Linked DNA regions of Antarctobacter heliothermus. The protein of the gene in region 1 interacts with the protein of each later gene in a pairwise test. Links are inferred from orthologs where the notes say so. Each region holds a gene or a part of one and is shown on either strand. Other genes may lie near its edges.

Region 1 (7,244 bases):
CAAGCTGTCGTTCAAAGGCCGCATTGAGCGCGACAACTGGATCGAACAGGCGAAGACTTTCGCCGCAGAACAGGAGTAACACCCCATGGCACACAAAAAAGCTGGCGGTTCCTCCCGCAACGGACGCGACTCTGCCGGACGCCGCCTTGGCGTCAAACTCTACGGCGGTCAGGCTGCGATCCCCGGCAACATCATCGTGCGTCAGCGCGGCACCAAGTTTTGGCCGGGCGAAGGCGTGGGCATGGGCAAGGATCACACGATCTTTGCAACCGTCGAAGGCGGCGTGACCTTCCACAAGGGCCTCAAGGGCCGCACGTTTATTTCGGTGCTTCCAGTGGCGGAAGCCGCAGAGTAACGCCGAACACAATGTCACGGAAGCGGACAGGGGATCGGCGGCTGCGCCGGTCCCCTTGCCATTTTCCGGGCTCCGGATCGACTGCGCCGAAAATCAAGACGCCCTGCAAGGCGCAGGTGCCGTCGATCCCCGCCGTTGCACAGGAGGAGAGTGCAGATGGTCCTAGATACCACCGACAACCAGCCCATCGTGGCAACAGAACGGTTTGATTTGCGCCCGGTGCGCCAGTCCGACATCGGGTTGATGGAACATTACACCCGTGACGAACGGGTCGCGCGTATGACCACGTCCATCCCGCATCCATTGCCGCCCGGTGCGACCGAAGGGTTTGTCACCCGCGCCACCTCACCCGACCGGAGTGAGGATGTCTGGGCGATGGATGCCACCAAGGTCGGCGGGTCCGAACTGATGGGGCTGATCTCGCTGGAGCGGATGGACCGCAATCAGTCCGAAGTTGGCTATTGGGTGGCGCCAGCGTTCTGGAACACCGGGCTGGCCTCAGAGGCGGTGCGCGCACTGGTTGAGGCAAATCCGATGGGCAACGCCACCATGTTTGCCTCTGTTTTTCAGGACAACGCGGCCTCGGCCCGGGTGCTGGTAAACTGCGGGTTTGAGTACATCGGCGATGCCGAAGCCTATTCCGTCGCGCGCCAGTCCAAGGTGCCGACCTGGACCTATATTCGAAAACTGGGCTGATCGCGTCGGAGTGTCCGGCACGGCGGTCCGCGCATAGCGGGGGCGCTTGAGCGCCCTCGGAAACCACGGTAAACCGCCGCCTGTCCCTCGCCGAAAGCTCATTCCATGAAATTCCTCGATCTCTGCAAGGTTTATATCCGCTCCGGCGCAGGCGGTAACGGCTGCGTCAGTTTCCGCCGCGAAAAGTTCATCGAATACGGCGGCCCGGATGGCGGCGACGGTGGGCGCGGTGGGTCGGTCTGGGTCGAGGCGGTCGATGGGCTGAACACGCTGATCGACTTTCGCTATCAACAGCACTGGTTTGCTCAGAACGGCCAGTCGGGCCGGGGCCAAAACCGCACTGGCGCTGATGGCAATGACATCATCCTCAAGGTGCCGGTGGGCACCGAGATCCTTGAAGAGGATGAGGAAACGGTGATCGCCGATATCACCGAACTGGGACAACGGGTGCGGATTGCCAAAGGCGGCAATGGCGGCTGGGGTAACCTGCAATTCAAAAGCTCGACCAATCAGGGACCGCGCAATGCGAACCCGGGGCAGGATGGCGTTGAACGGACGCTTTGGCTCCGGCTCAAGCTGATTGCCGATGTGGGTCTGCTGGGTCTGCCCAACGCGGGCAAAAGCACCTTTTTGTCGGTGACGTCCAATGCGCGGCCCAAGATTGCCGATTATCCGTTTACCACGCTGCACCCCAACCTTGGGGTCGTGGCGGTCGACAACACCGAATTTGTCGTTGCGGACATTCCCGGCCTGATCGAGGGCGCGCATGAGGGCAGGGGGCTGGGTGACATCTTTCTTGGCCATGTCGAACGCAGCGCCGTGTTGTTGCACCTGATAGATGGCACATCTGGTAGCCTGATTGAAGATTATCAGACGATCTGCAACGAACTCGATGCTTATGGCGCGGGGCTGGCGGACAAGCCGCGCGTGACTGTGCTGAACAAGATCGACGCATTGGACGACGAAGAGCGCGTGTTCCTCAAGGACGAACTTGAGGCCGCTGGCGCAGAGAACGTGATGCTGATGTCCGGTGCCACCAAAGAGGGCGTAACAGAGGTGCTGCGCGCCCTGCGACCCCATGTCGAGGCGCGCCGCGCCGCTGACCGCCCGGCCCCGGAGGTCGAGGAAGGGGAGGATGGGCAATGGCATCCCTGACCTCGGCGCGTCGCGTCGTCGTCAAGATCGGGTCAGCCTTGCTGGTGGATCGCGCCAGCGGTGATTTGCGCACTGATTGGCTGACCTCAATTGCCGAAGACGTCGCCGAACTGAAGGCGCGCGGCGCGGATGTGGTGCTGGTGTCATCCGGGTCCATCGCGCTGGGGCGCGGCATCCTTCGCCTGCCGTCCAGCGTGCTACCGCTTGAACAATCGCAGGCCGCTGCTGCTGTTGGTCAAATCCGGCTGGCCCGCGCCTGGCAAGAGGCATTGGCCCCGCACGGTCTGATCACAGCGCAAGTGCTGGTAACGCTGGAGGACAGCGCTGACCGCCGCCGCTATTTGAATTCACGCGCGACGCTGGAAACCTTGCTGGGTTTTGGCGCGGTTCCCATCGTAAACGAGAACGATACCGTCGCGACGGATGAGATCCGCTATGGTGATAATGACCGTCTTGCGGCGCAGGTGGCGGTGACCGTGGGCGCGGATCTTCTGGTCCTGTTGTCGGATGTGGACGGGTTGTACACCGCGAATCCGACGACCGATCCTGCGGCAGAGCGGCTTGATATTATTGACGATATCACGCCCGAGATCGAAGGCATGGCAGGCGATGCCGGGTCTGGCCTGTCCAAGGGCGGGATGAAGACCAAAGTGATGGCAGCCAAGACGGCAACCGCCTCTGGCTGTGCGATGATCATCTCTCACGGGGCGGATCTGCATCCGTTGCGGCGGCTGATGATGGGCGCACCATCGACCTTGTTCACCCCGAAGCTTGACCCGCACGCGGCGCGCAAACGCTGGATCGCGGCGATGAAACCCCAAGGCACGCTGCGTGTGGATGAGGGAGCAGCGACTGCGCTGGCCTCTGGCAAATCGCTCTTGCCGGCTGGGTTGCGCGCGGTCGAGGGGGATTTCGGCCGCGGCGAACCGGTGACAATCCGCAGCTTCACGGGCACCACACTGGGGCAGGGGCTGACGCGCTATACCGCGACAGAGGCGCGCGCCATCGCCGGACACCACAGCCGCGACATCGAGGCGATCCTTGGGTATCCGGGACGCGCGGTATTGATCCACCGCGATGACATGGCGGTTTGACGTCACGCTTTGACCGTTCTGCTTCTTCTCTCTAGAAATACACATATCCACCATTGGCCAGAGGGTTCTTCCGATGAAAGATCTCGATAACATTCCCGCCCTGATGCAAGACATCGGTGAAAAAGCGCGCGCCGCCGCTGCGGATCTGGCTTTTGCCCCAGCCGAGCAAAAGCGCAAGGCGCTGGAGAGTGCCGCCGACGCTGTCTGGGCATCGCGCGCGCAGATCATCGAGGCGAACGCCCGTGATCTGGACTATGGCCGCCAAAAAGACCTGTCCAAGGCGATGATGGACCGGTTGATGCTGGATGAGACACGCATTCAGGGGATCTGTGACAGCCTACGCTCTGTCGCGGCGCAAGAGGATCCTGTGGGGGCTGTCATGGCCGAATGGGATCGGCCCACGGGTCTGCACATCCAGCGCGTGTGCACGCCGCTGGGGGTTGTCGGTGTGATCTACGAATCGCGCCCCAACGTTACAGCGGATGCCGGTGCTCTGTGCCTCAAGGCCGGGAATGCGGTGATCCTGCGCGGCGGGTCTGAGAGCTTTCATTCGTCCGGCGCAATCCACGCTTGTCTCGTTGAGGGGCTGCGCGCTGCGGGTCTTCCGGAGACGGCAATCCAGCTGGTGCCGACTCGGGACCGCGCTGCGGTCAGCGAAATGCTGAAGATGACCGACTATATCGACGTCATTGTGCCGCGCGGCGGCAAGGGCTTGGTGGGTCTGGTGCAGCGTGAGGCGCGGGTGCCGGTCTTTGCCCATCTTGAGGGGATCGTTCACATCTACATCGACAAGGACGCCGATCCGGTCAAGGCGCTGTCCGTCGTCAAGAACGCCAAAACCCGGCGCACCGGCATTTGCGGCGCGGCTGAATGCCTGCTGATCCACCGCGATGTGGCCGAAACCATCGGCCAAGGAGTGATCCGCACGCTGCTGGAGGCGGATGTCGAGGTGCGCGCCGATGCCGAATTGCAGGTGATCCCCGGAACCGTTCCGGCCACGTCCGAGGACTGGGGGCACGAATACCTAGACAGCATCATCGCCGCGCGGGTCGTGGATGACATCGACGCCGCTATTGCACATATCCGCCAGTATGGATCGAACCACACCGACTGTATCCTGACAGAGGATGACGCCACCGCCGCAAGGTTCTTTGAGCGGCTCGATTCGGCGATCCTGATGCGCAACGCCTCGACTCAGTTCGCGGATGGCGGTGAGTTCGGCATGGGGGCGGAAATCGGCATCGCCACCGGCAAGATGCACGCGCGTGGCCCGGTGGGTGCAGAGCAACTGACCAGCTTCAAGTACCTTGTGACCGGGGATGGCACAGTGCGGGCCTAATCAGGCCCGCAGCTGAGGCAGGTGAGGGGTCAGGCAATCTTTAGTAAGATGGTGTCGTCGCGCAGGGTTGCAAAGAGCTTGTGCCCCGCCGCCTCTGCCAGGATCGCCAACAGGGCGAAATGGACACGGTTGGCTGGGGGCTCTTCCAGCGCGGCACTGCCGTTCAGATGATCCCACAACGGCTGGTCAACCGTCAGTCGCGGGCCACTGGCACTCAGCGCCCAACCGGCGGCGTCCCGATCAAACCGGACCGTGCCGCCGGCCGGCAGCGCAGTTTCGCAGCACAGATAGGCCAGAAAGGCCAGTTGCACCTCAATACGGGGAAGATCGTCCTGCGGCATCCAGTCCGTCCGCAGCTTGCCGCCCTTGCCGAGGGCTGTCAGGGTGGACATGATCTCACGGCGGCCCATCATCTGTTGGGGGCCTGCCAGACCAAAGGCGACCCGGAAAAAACGGATGCGGGCCGCGGCGCTTTCGCAGCTTTCCTGGATCAGCGCCATTTCCGGGCTGGTGTCCGCAGGACCGGACAGGGCGATCAGTTCCAGGCCGTTCTGGATGGCGCCGATGGGGCTGATAAGGTCGTGGCATAGGCGCGACCCGACAAGAGCGGCAAGATTTGCGCGGGGCTCGGACATGTCTGGCTCCGTTCTGGAGGGAATTGGAATGGCGGATCTCAACTCTTTACTTGAACCGGGGATGCTGGTCCGGCACCCGGACCAGCCCGATTGGGGCACTGGCCAGGTTCAGTCGAACATCGGAGGCCGGATTACTGTCAATTTTCGGGAAGAAGGCAAGGTCGTGATCGACGGTGCCCGCGTGTCTCTCCTCCCGGTGTACGATGGTTAACGTATTCCAACACAGGTTGAGGAATGGTTAACCAGTGTCGCACTACCACGGGAAACATTGCACTCCAACGGCGGCTTGCCTATGACCACCAGACATCAGGCGGCCAGACGCGGGGGACAAAAGTGTGACAGAGGCCTTCACGGTCCGGCTTGCGGAAAACGCCAGGGATATCGAGGCGGCGCAACGCCTGCGCTATGAGGTGTTCGTGGCGGAACTGGGGGGCGATGGCGCGCTGGTCGATCATGAGGCACGTCTGGAACGGGACAGGTTCGATCCGTTTTTCGACCATCTTCTGATATGCGACAATCTGCGCGACAATGCGGTTGTCGGGGTCTACCGCGTCCTGCGCGAGGATCAGGCCAAGGCCGCAGGACAATTCTATTCTGAAGATGAATATGACCTGACCGCGCTCAAAAGCAGTGGCCGCAGGCTGCTGGAATTGGGCCGCTCCTGTCTGCACCGCGACTACCGTGGCGGGCCGGCCATGTTTCTCCTGTGGCAGGGCTTGGGTAAATACGTTCGGGAACATAGCATTGAGGTGCTGTTTGGCGTGGCCAGCTTTCATGGCATCGACGTGAACAAAATGGCCGAACCACTGTCCTTGCTGCACCATCGCCATTTGTCCCCGGCAGAACTGCGCCCGCGCGCGCGCGAGTTTCAGTCCATGGACTTGATGCCAGAGGATCAGATCGACCGCCGCCGCGCCATGCTGCAGGTTCCCGCGCTGATCAAAGCCTATCTGCGCTTGGGAGGATGTGTTGGCGATGGGGCCTTTATTGATCGTGATTTCAACACGGTAGACGTCTGCCTTGTGATGGACACGGAACGGATGAACGACCGCCAGCGCGCCCGGTATACTCAGGATCGCGGCCGGTGAGACGGGCATGAGTCAGACGTGGGAGGGGGCTGACCCGCCCGACTTGCCGCCGATCGATGCTCTGGGATGGCTATTGGTCGCCCTGCGAGCGCCCGTCATGGTGGTGGTGATATTCGGGTGTCTGGGCCTGCTGTTGCTGGCGCGGCTGATAGAGCGGCCACTGTTTGGTGCGCGCCGCCCGGTGACACCTTTGATCACGCAATTTGTCTGCCGCACGGTGCTTGTTATTATGGGGTTGCCAGTTGAAGTGCGCGGTCAGCCCATGACAGGGCCGGGCGCTGTGGTGGCCAATCACACGTCATGGCTCGATATTTTTGTGCTCAACAGCCGTAAGACGATCTACTTCGTCTCCAAGGCAGAGGTGTCGGGCTGGCCGGGCATCGGCTGGCTGGCGCGGGCGACGGGGACGGTGTTCATCAACCGCGACCGGCGTGAGGCGCGAGCGCAGACAGAGGTGTTCGAGGACCGTTTGCTACAGGGGCACCGGCTGCTGTTTTTCCCGGAAGGGACATCGACGGACGGACTGCGGGTCTTGCCGTTCAAGACCACGCTGTTCGCGGCCTTTTTTTCGGACAAACTGCGACACCAGATGCAGATTCAGCCGGTCAGCGTGGTCTACCACGCCCCGCCGGGCACGAATCCGCGTTTCTACGGTTGGTGGGGCGAGATGGAGTTCGGCCCCTCGCTGTTACGGATTCTGGCACAGCGGCGGCAGGGCCGCGTTGTGTTGGTGTATCATCCTGCCTTGCGGGTGGATGATTATGCCAATCGCAAGAGCCTGGCGCGTGCGCTGGAAACGCAGGTTCAGGATGGACACATCGCGGAACTGGGGCCACTTGATCCCGAAATGAGCTGACGGGCGGGCCGCGTCAGCCGCGCATG
Region 2 (7,279 bases), 3.1 Mb from region 1 along the record:
AACGTGTGGAAACTGACCGCGCCGTCGGGCGAAAAGCGTCAGGTGCGCACGGCGGGCTGGCTGACGGTGAACGACGGTCAGTCGCTGTTGAATGCCTGCATTGCGGGTCTGGGCATCGCCTATCTGCCCTCATACCTCTACAATGAGGCGATGGAGGCCGGGTTGGTCGAGGACGCGATCCCCGATCTGCCGATCGAGACCCAAGGCATCTATGCAGTCTATCCCCCGGGCCGGTTCACCCAGCCCAAAGTGCGCGCCTTCATAGATTTTCTGGTGCATTCCTTTGCCGAAAAGGGCCCGCAGACCTGGTGATCCGGCTGGTGTAGCCTGGTTTATTCCGTCGAAATCAACACCGCCTCGACGCGGCGGTTCACCTCGCGCCCTTCGGGCGTGAGGTTTGACGCAACCGGGGCAAGGTATCCTGCCCCCTGCGCACCAATCTGGCGTGGAGGTGTGTTGTGCCGCTCTCGCAGATAGGTCACGGCTGCCTGAGCGCGGCGCAACGAAACGCTGCGGTTCGCCTCCAGCGATCCGGTTGCATCCGTGTGACCCACGAACAGAATGGTCCGCGAGGGGTTCTGCGCAAGATAGGCTGCGATGGCATCCAGCGAGGCAAAACGTCCATCGCCCAAGGCCGTCGATCCGGTCCGAAACACAAGATCGTCCAGAATGACATGGCCCAGGCTGTCCAACTGTTCGGCGATCCCTTGCACCTCGGCCGTTGGGGCCACCGTCGCGGGCTTGGCGCTGGGCCGAATGCCTGTGACGCTGCCGCCCGCACGGATGATCTGCACATAGCCGGACCGCGCATCGCGGCTGGTCAGGATAGAGACCGCCCCCTGATCGCCCGACATCGCCGAGACGAAATGGAAATCGGTCAGGTCGACAAACATTTCCGGTGCGGGCAGCACCAGCGTGGCAAAGCGGAAATCAAACCCGCCACAGGCCCGCGACCGGCAATCCAGCAGGATCTCGAAACCATTGGCAACCAAGGCGTCGCGCATGGGTTTGGCCAGTTGGAACGGCGTGTCGGCATTGCCCGGTATGTGCCATGCGGCGACCTCGACCCGCCCTTCGACCCGCTCGACCGGCAGGGTGCCGTTCTGCCACGGCCCGGTTGGCAGCGCATAGGCCCCGGGCGACTGTACGGTGCTAAAACTCTGCTGAGCGCCGGGCGGTAACGACAGCTCCGCCGCGTCGGCCCCACTTACGCCCAACGCCAGACAGAGCGCCAGACAGAGCGTCAGACCAAGCGCCTCAGCGCGCTTGCGTGTGGTACTCGTCATTCGGACGCATATCTGTGGCGCTGGCGACGCGGTTCGTCATGTTGAAAAATCCAGTGACATTGGCGATGTCCCAGATGTCGCGTTCCGAGAACCCCGCATCGCGCAATGCCTCTCGGTCAAACTCGGCCACCTCGGACGAGGCCACGGTCATCTTTTCGGCGAATTTCAACATGGCGCGGTGCCGGTGGCTCAGATCCGCGACACGCCAGTTCATCACCAACATCTCCCCCAGCTTGGGGTCGCCGGACAATTCACGCACAGCGGCGCCATGTGCGGTCAGGCAATAAAAACAACGGTTCACCGACGAGACGACCACTGCGATCATCTCACGCTCCAGCTTGGACAGGCCGCTGTCGGCCAGCATCAGCTCATTGTACATCGCGGTAAAGCTGTCCAGCTTGGCGATATCAAAGGCGTAGGCCTTCAGCACGTTGGGCACCATGCCCAGTTTGTCCTGGCAGATGTCAAAGTATTTCTGCGTGGCGTCCGGCAACGGGTCTGCCATGGGCAGGTTCAGCGCGGTGGGAAGGGCGTCGGTCACAAGTCCTCGCTTTCGGCATTGAGTATCCGGTAATGGTAATGCCCCGCCACCTCCATCTTCAAGGTGGCATAAAGCGCGTTGGCCCCGGTATTTTCCGTGGTGGCGGCCACGGCGATGCGTGTTGCACCCTGATCGGCCGCCCAAAGCGCCGCACAGCGCATCATCCAGCCGCCCAATCCCTTTTGCCGATGTTCAGAGCCAATCTCCAGTGCGTGGACCATGGCGGTCTCACCATGTACTGCGCAAAAGGCCGCGCCTGCGGGCTTGTCCGACACTCGCCCCAGGATGCCAGTCTTGGGGGCGGCTGCCCGCTCCATGATCCGCTGGCGCGCGGAGCCGATGCCGCCCGCAGCCCACAGTTCGCGCATGATGGCGAGCGGCTCCCAAATGGCAAAGGCGGTGACGCGCGGCAGTTTGAGATCGGTCAGACGATCAATGGGGGCGGACCACAGCTGTACCGAATCGATCAGAGTGTAGCCGCGTTCCGCCAGCGCGGCATCCAACGCGTTTTCGTCTGGGCGGATCATGAAAAGTGGCGTCTGCCCCATCAGTTTCATGGATTTTTCCGCCGCGGATAGATCGTCCTCCCGCCAGTCTCCACGCGCGGTGGCCGCAGAGACACGTTTGCCGCCGCCGCGCCCCTCACGCAGCATCCACGGCCCGGCGGGCACCTTCGAGGCCGCAGGCCAGGTGGCGTCAAGCGCCTCGAAAAGGGCAGTGAGGTCATCGGACATGACAAAGGCCAAAGATTGAAACAGGATCTGTCACGTTATGGCCGTTGCTGCCGGGGCTGTCCATGCGGCCTGCGTGCCGCACGGACGGCTCACGATGCGACGGCTTCGGGAAACAGGGCCGACAGCGCGGTCATGGCATCGTCGATCCGGCCACCATCAGTTCCTCTGATCACGACATTGGCGCCATAGACGCCATTGCGCTGGTACGGGTAAGAGCCGATGGACAGGTCGTCGAAACGTGTCGCAAGATCGCTCAGGGGGCCGGCAATATCGCCCTCGCCGCGTTCGATCCGCAGGGTTTGGGACAGCAATGGCTGACCTCCGGTCAAGCCGGGCAGCACGCTGGACACCATGGCCTGAAACACCGAAGGCACACCCGCCATGACGTGTACGTTTTCCAACGAGAACCCCGGCGCGGCAGAGACCGGATTTTCGATCAGGGTGGCCCCGTCAGGGATGCGGGCCATGCGCAGACGTGCCTCGTTCAATTCGGTTCCCTGCCGGTCATAGTGCGCCTGCAGAATAGTGCGCGCATCGTCGCGCACCGTGATGGCCACGCCAAAAGCGTCGGCGACACAGGGCGCGGTAATGTCGTCATGCGTCGGCCCGATTCCGCCGGATGTCACGACATGGTCAAATCCCGCGCTCAGCGCCCGTACGGCAGCAACGATGGCGGATGCATCGTCTGACACGATGCGCACCTCGCGCAGGTCGATGCCATGTTTGGTAAATTCCTGGGCCAGATAGTGCATGTTTGCGTCGCGGGTCCGTCCTGACAGGATCTCGTCCCCGATGACCAGCATGGCGGCGGTGGGATTGGACATGATCAGAGCTCCTTGGCGCGTGCGTCACGCTACGGTATAGGCCCGGCCCATGCGCTTTCAAACCCCTCTCGTCCCCGCCACCCTGGTCCGTCGCTACAAACGCTTTCTTGCCGACTGCCTACTGGAGGACGGGCGTGAGGTGACGGCCCATGTGGCCAACCCCGGCAGCATGCTGGGAATGAAAGACGAAGGCCTGCGCATCTGGCTGGAACCGAACGACGATCCCAAACGGAAACTCAAATGGGCATGGCGGCTGGTCGACCACGGCAACGGCCACTTCACCGGCGTCGACACCGGGGTTCCGAACCGCGTGCTCAAGGCCGCGCTGATGGCGGGTCAGGTCGCGGGGTTGGACGGCTACGATCTTGTACGGCCAGAGGTGAAGTACGGCACCAACAGCCGTATCGATTTCTTGCTCACCGGCGCGGGGCGGCCCGATACCTACGTCGAAGTGAAATCCGTCACTCTGTCGCGCACTCCCGGTCTTGCCGAATTCCCCGACAGTGTGACCGCGCGCGGGACGAAGCACCTCGTCGAACTGGCCGAGATGGCCCGACAGGGGCACCGCGCCGTCATGCTGTATCTCGTCCAGAGAACGGACTGCACGCGGGTCACATTGGCTTCGGACATTGACCCAGCTTACGGTGCCGCCTTTGAAGTGGCCCGCTCCGCCGGAGTCGAAGCGATGGCGCTCGGCTGTCAAATTTCGCCGGATGGGGTCAGTCTGGGCACGCCACTCCCCGTTTCTTCTGTCTGAAAATATCCTGGGGGAGTCGCCGGAGGCGACGGGGGCAACGCCCCCACCTACGAAAAAGAACGGGGGCCAAACGGCCCCCGTGCAATTGGATTACTCCCAAGGCCCGAATTGGGCCACCGCCTCACACCTTGAGGTTCGGGATGATCTGCTTCTTGCGGCTCATGATACCGGGCAGGACCACGGTGTCGCCCGTGACCGTTGCGCCAAAGCTTTTCTCGGCCACCCCTTTGACAAGATCGTTGGGCACCAGCAGCGTGGCCTCTTCTTTCAGGATGTCGACGACAAACAGCAAAACCTCGTCCACGCCGTCTTCGGCCTGCACGGTCTTGTAGGTTTGCATCAGGCTGTCCTTGCGGCCCAGCGGGATTTCCGGTGCGGTGGTTTCAAGCACCGAGACACGGAACTTGGTGCCGTCGACCTCATATTCCTTGCTGTCCATGCGGATCAGTTCGGCGTCGGAAAAGTTGGAGACGTCGGATTTGGCGGCAAACATCTGCCCGGCGAACTCGGCGATGTTCACACCCAGATCAGCGGCCAGCTTCTCGGCCACGGCTTTGTCGTGGTCGGTGGTGGTGGGCGAGCGGAACTCCAGCGTGTCGGACAGGATGCAGGTCAGCGCTGCGCCCTTGATGGCGTCGGGCATCTTGGCGGCGTCGTCGCCCATCAGGTCGACCATGATGGTGGCGGTGCAGGCGAGGGGACGCACGGTGATGTCGATCGGGCCTTTGGTTTCCAGCCCGCCGACCAGCTTGTGGTGGTCGATGATGGCGCGGATGTCGGCCGAGTTGATCGAGGCGGGCAGTTCAGCCGGGTTGTTGGTGTCGACGATGACAACCGGCGCGCCTTCGGCCACGTCTGCGATGATCTCTGGCTTGTCGAGGCCCCAGTGGGTCAGCATGAAGGCGGCTTCGGTGTTGGGCTCGCCCAGCAGGACGGGCTGCGCGGCCTCACCTTTGATTTCGGAGAGATACCAGGCCCAGATGATCGGGCTGCCGGTGCTGTCGGTGTCGGGGGATTTGTGGCCGAAAACCTGAGTGGTCATGGGAATCCTCATTGGCTGGAGACGTCGAATTTTCGCGCCTCATAGCCGCGCGGCATCCTCTTGTCACCCCGCACGAAGGGGGTGCGACCTTGGGGCCGGTGTGAACAGGGATAGGGGTGTCCACGCGTGGACAGCGGGACGGGTGTGAAAAATCAATGGGTTACAGAGGCGAATTTACGATTGGTTAGGATTTTGGCGGACAGTCGGAGGCGCAGGAGCCCGCGGGGGATAGGGTGCGTCGTGACGTGGCGTGCCGGGCTGAAGCCCGGCCTACACCCGAATTGACGGGTTCAGGGCTATCACCGTGGCAGGGGTGTCTTGGCCTTGTTGTACGCCGACCAGTCCTTGATGTCCGGGTAATGTTGACGACGCCACGCCTGAACGCGGGGGTTCATCACCCGTTTCCACAACGGCGGCACCATCGCGGCCATGGTCATCACCGGATAGCCATAGGGCAATTGCGGCGCGTCCGCGTCCGCGTGGTTTTGCAACAGCGGAAAGCGGCGGTCGGGTTTGTAGTGGTGGTCCGAGTGCCGTTGCAGGTTGATCAGCAGCCAGTTTGACGCCTTGTGCGCGGCGTTCCACGAATGGCGCGGCAGGACGTGTTCGTATTTGCCGTCGCCCAGATGCCTGCGGGTCAGCCCGTAGTGTTCGACGTAGTTGACCAGCTCCAGCTGCCAAATCGCCACGCCGGCCTGCACCAGAAACAGCACCACGCCGCCCAATCCCCCCAAACCAAAGGCCAACGCCAGCATCGCCAATTGCAAACCCCAGTAGCGCCAGAACGGGTTCGCCGCGGCATGCCACGGCAGCCGCTTGCGCGCCAGCATCGCCCGTTCGGCGGCAAAGCTGGACCGCAGGCTGTCGCGCAGAACGCGGGGGTAGAAGCGGTGAAAGCCCTCATTATATCGCGCTGTCACCGGGTCGCGCGGCGTGCCGACATAGCGGTGATGCACCAACAGATGCTCTGACCGGAAATGTGAATAGAGCACCATCGCCAGCAGCAGATCGCCCAGAAAGCGTTCCACGCGGTTTTTCTGGTGCATCAGTTCATGGCTGTAGTTGATGCCGATGGTGCCGGTCATCACGCCGACGCCGAAAAACACCATGAACTTTTCCAGCCCGTTCAGATGCGCGGCGCGGCTGACGTACCAGATCAGGGCAAAGACGCTGATGAATTGCAGCGGCACCCAAGCGGCGGTCAGGATATTGTACCAGCGCAGATCCGCGTCAGAGGTATCGGGATCGGCATTCTCCGTGTTCAGACCCAGAACCGCGTCCAGTGCCGTGAACAGATACCAAGTGGCCAGAATGGGCAGCAGTACCCAATAGCCGCCCTGCGTCGCCGCGATCCAGACCAGCGGGATCAACAGGTAGGACATGTAAAACGGCAAGGCGGCGCTGGGTTTGGCGATCTGGGCGGCGGGGGTCATCGGGGTCTCTGATCCATAACGGGGCTATGATAGGGCAGGGTCCAGCCTGTCCCAAGAGCGGATCAGCCGCCTTGCGCGAGGTCAAACGCCTTGCGCATGACCGTTGGCAGATCACCGGGGCTGAATTCAGGCAATTCGATGAATTCTCCGCGATCTGGATTGCGTTCCATCGGGACCAGCGCGGTTTTGACCGTCAGGCGCAGATGGAAATGGGTAAAGGTGTGGCGGGCCTCTGCGTCGATAGTCTTCCATTCGGCGCGGATGGGCGGGGCCTCGGCGGGTTGGTCTTCGGTCCAGTCGGAGCCGGGCCAGCCCAGCATGCCGCCCAGCAATCCCTTGTCAGGGCGGGTTTCCAGCAGCCAAGCCCCATCGACGCGACGGGCCAGATAAGCAATGCCCAGCCGGGTGGGTTTGCGTTTCTTGGGCGACTTCTTGGGCAGGTCAGCGGCGGTGCCGCGCACCCATGCGGTGCAGGCGCTGCGCCACGGGCACAAACCGCAAGCCGGGCGTTTGGGTGTGCAGATCGTGGCGCCAAGGTCCATCACCCCTTGGGCATAACAGCCGGGCCGGTCCTGCGGGGTCAGGCGGGCGGCGTGTTCCGTCAGGATCGGCTTGGCGGCGGGCAGGGGCGTGTGTTCGTCAAACAGCCGCGCCATGACCCG

What was found. The genes of interacting proteins can lie anywhere in the genome.
Region 2: the proteins of ANTHELSMS3_RS15610 (region 1) and sfsA interact in binary tests that used the Escherichia coli proteins (3 or more experiments, as listed by UniProt). The link is inferred for Antarctobacter heliothermus from one-to-one orthologs.

What each region holds. Positions count from the first base shown.
Region 1 is NZ_CP022540.1:3,240,951-3,248,194, forward strand. The notes cover bases 2,567-5,506. They hold ANTHELSMS3_RS15610 (glutamate-5-semialdehyde dehydrogenase), read left to right. Parts: upstream 2,567-3,373; coding sequence 3,374-4,639; downstream 4,640-5,506. Other genes in these bases: proB (glutamate 5-kinase), read left to right, coding at 2,567-3,300; ANTHELSMS3_RS15615 (histidine phosphotransferase family protein), read right to left, coding at 4,669-5,274; ANTHELSMS3_RS15620 (DUF3553 domain-containing protein), read left to right, coding at 5,303-5,485. Outside these bases: ANTHELSMS3_RS15585 (50S ribosomal protein L21), read left to right, coding at 1-79; rpmA (50S ribosomal protein L27), read left to right, coding at 86-355; ANTHELSMS3_RS15595 (GNAT family N-acetyltransferase), read left to right, coding at 512-1,051; GTPase ObgE, read left to right, coding at 1,157-2,206; more of proB, read left to right, coding at 2,194-2,566; ANTHELSMS3_RS15625 (GNAT family N-acetyltransferase), read left to right, coding at 5,610-6,362; ANTHELSMS3_RS15630 (lysophospholipid acyltransferase family protein), read left to right, coding at 6,370-7,218; ANTHELSMS3_RS15635 (thiamine phosphate synthase), read right to left, coding at 7,232-7,244. UniProt on the Escherichia coli protein: Catalyzes the NADPH-dependent reduction of L-glutamate 5-phosphate into L-glutamate 5-semialdehyde and phosphate. The product spontaneously undergoes cyclization to form 1-pyrroline-5-carboxylate.
Region 2 is NZ_CP022540.1:153,401-160,679, reverse strand. Bases 2,314-5,288 are described here. They hold sfsA (DNA/RNA nuclease SfsA), read left to right. Parts: upstream 2,314-3,434; coding sequence 3,435-4,142; downstream 4,143-5,288. Other genes in these bases: ANTHELSMS3_RS00850 (manganese-dependent inorganic pyrophosphatase), read right to left, coding at 4,264-5,184; ANTHELSMS3_RS00860 (competence/damage-inducible protein A), read right to left, coding at 2,651-3,385; ANTHELSMS3_RS00865 (GNAT family N-acetyltransferase), read right to left, coding at 2,314-2,561. Also shown: ANTHELSMS3_RS00880 (LysR family transcriptional regulator), read left to right, coding at 1-312; ANTHELSMS3_RS00875 (OmpA family protein), read right to left, coding at 333-1,286; ANTHELSMS3_RS00870 (peroxidase-related enzyme), read right to left, coding at 1,258-1,827; more of ANTHELSMS3_RS00865, read right to left, coding at 1,824-2,313; ANTHELSMS3_RS00845 (alkane 1-monooxygenase), read right to left, coding at 5,484-6,617; mutY (A/G-specific adenine glycosylase), read right to left, coding at 6,680-7,279. UniProt on the Escherichia coli protein: Binds to DNA non-specifically. Could be a regulatory factor involved in maltose metabolism.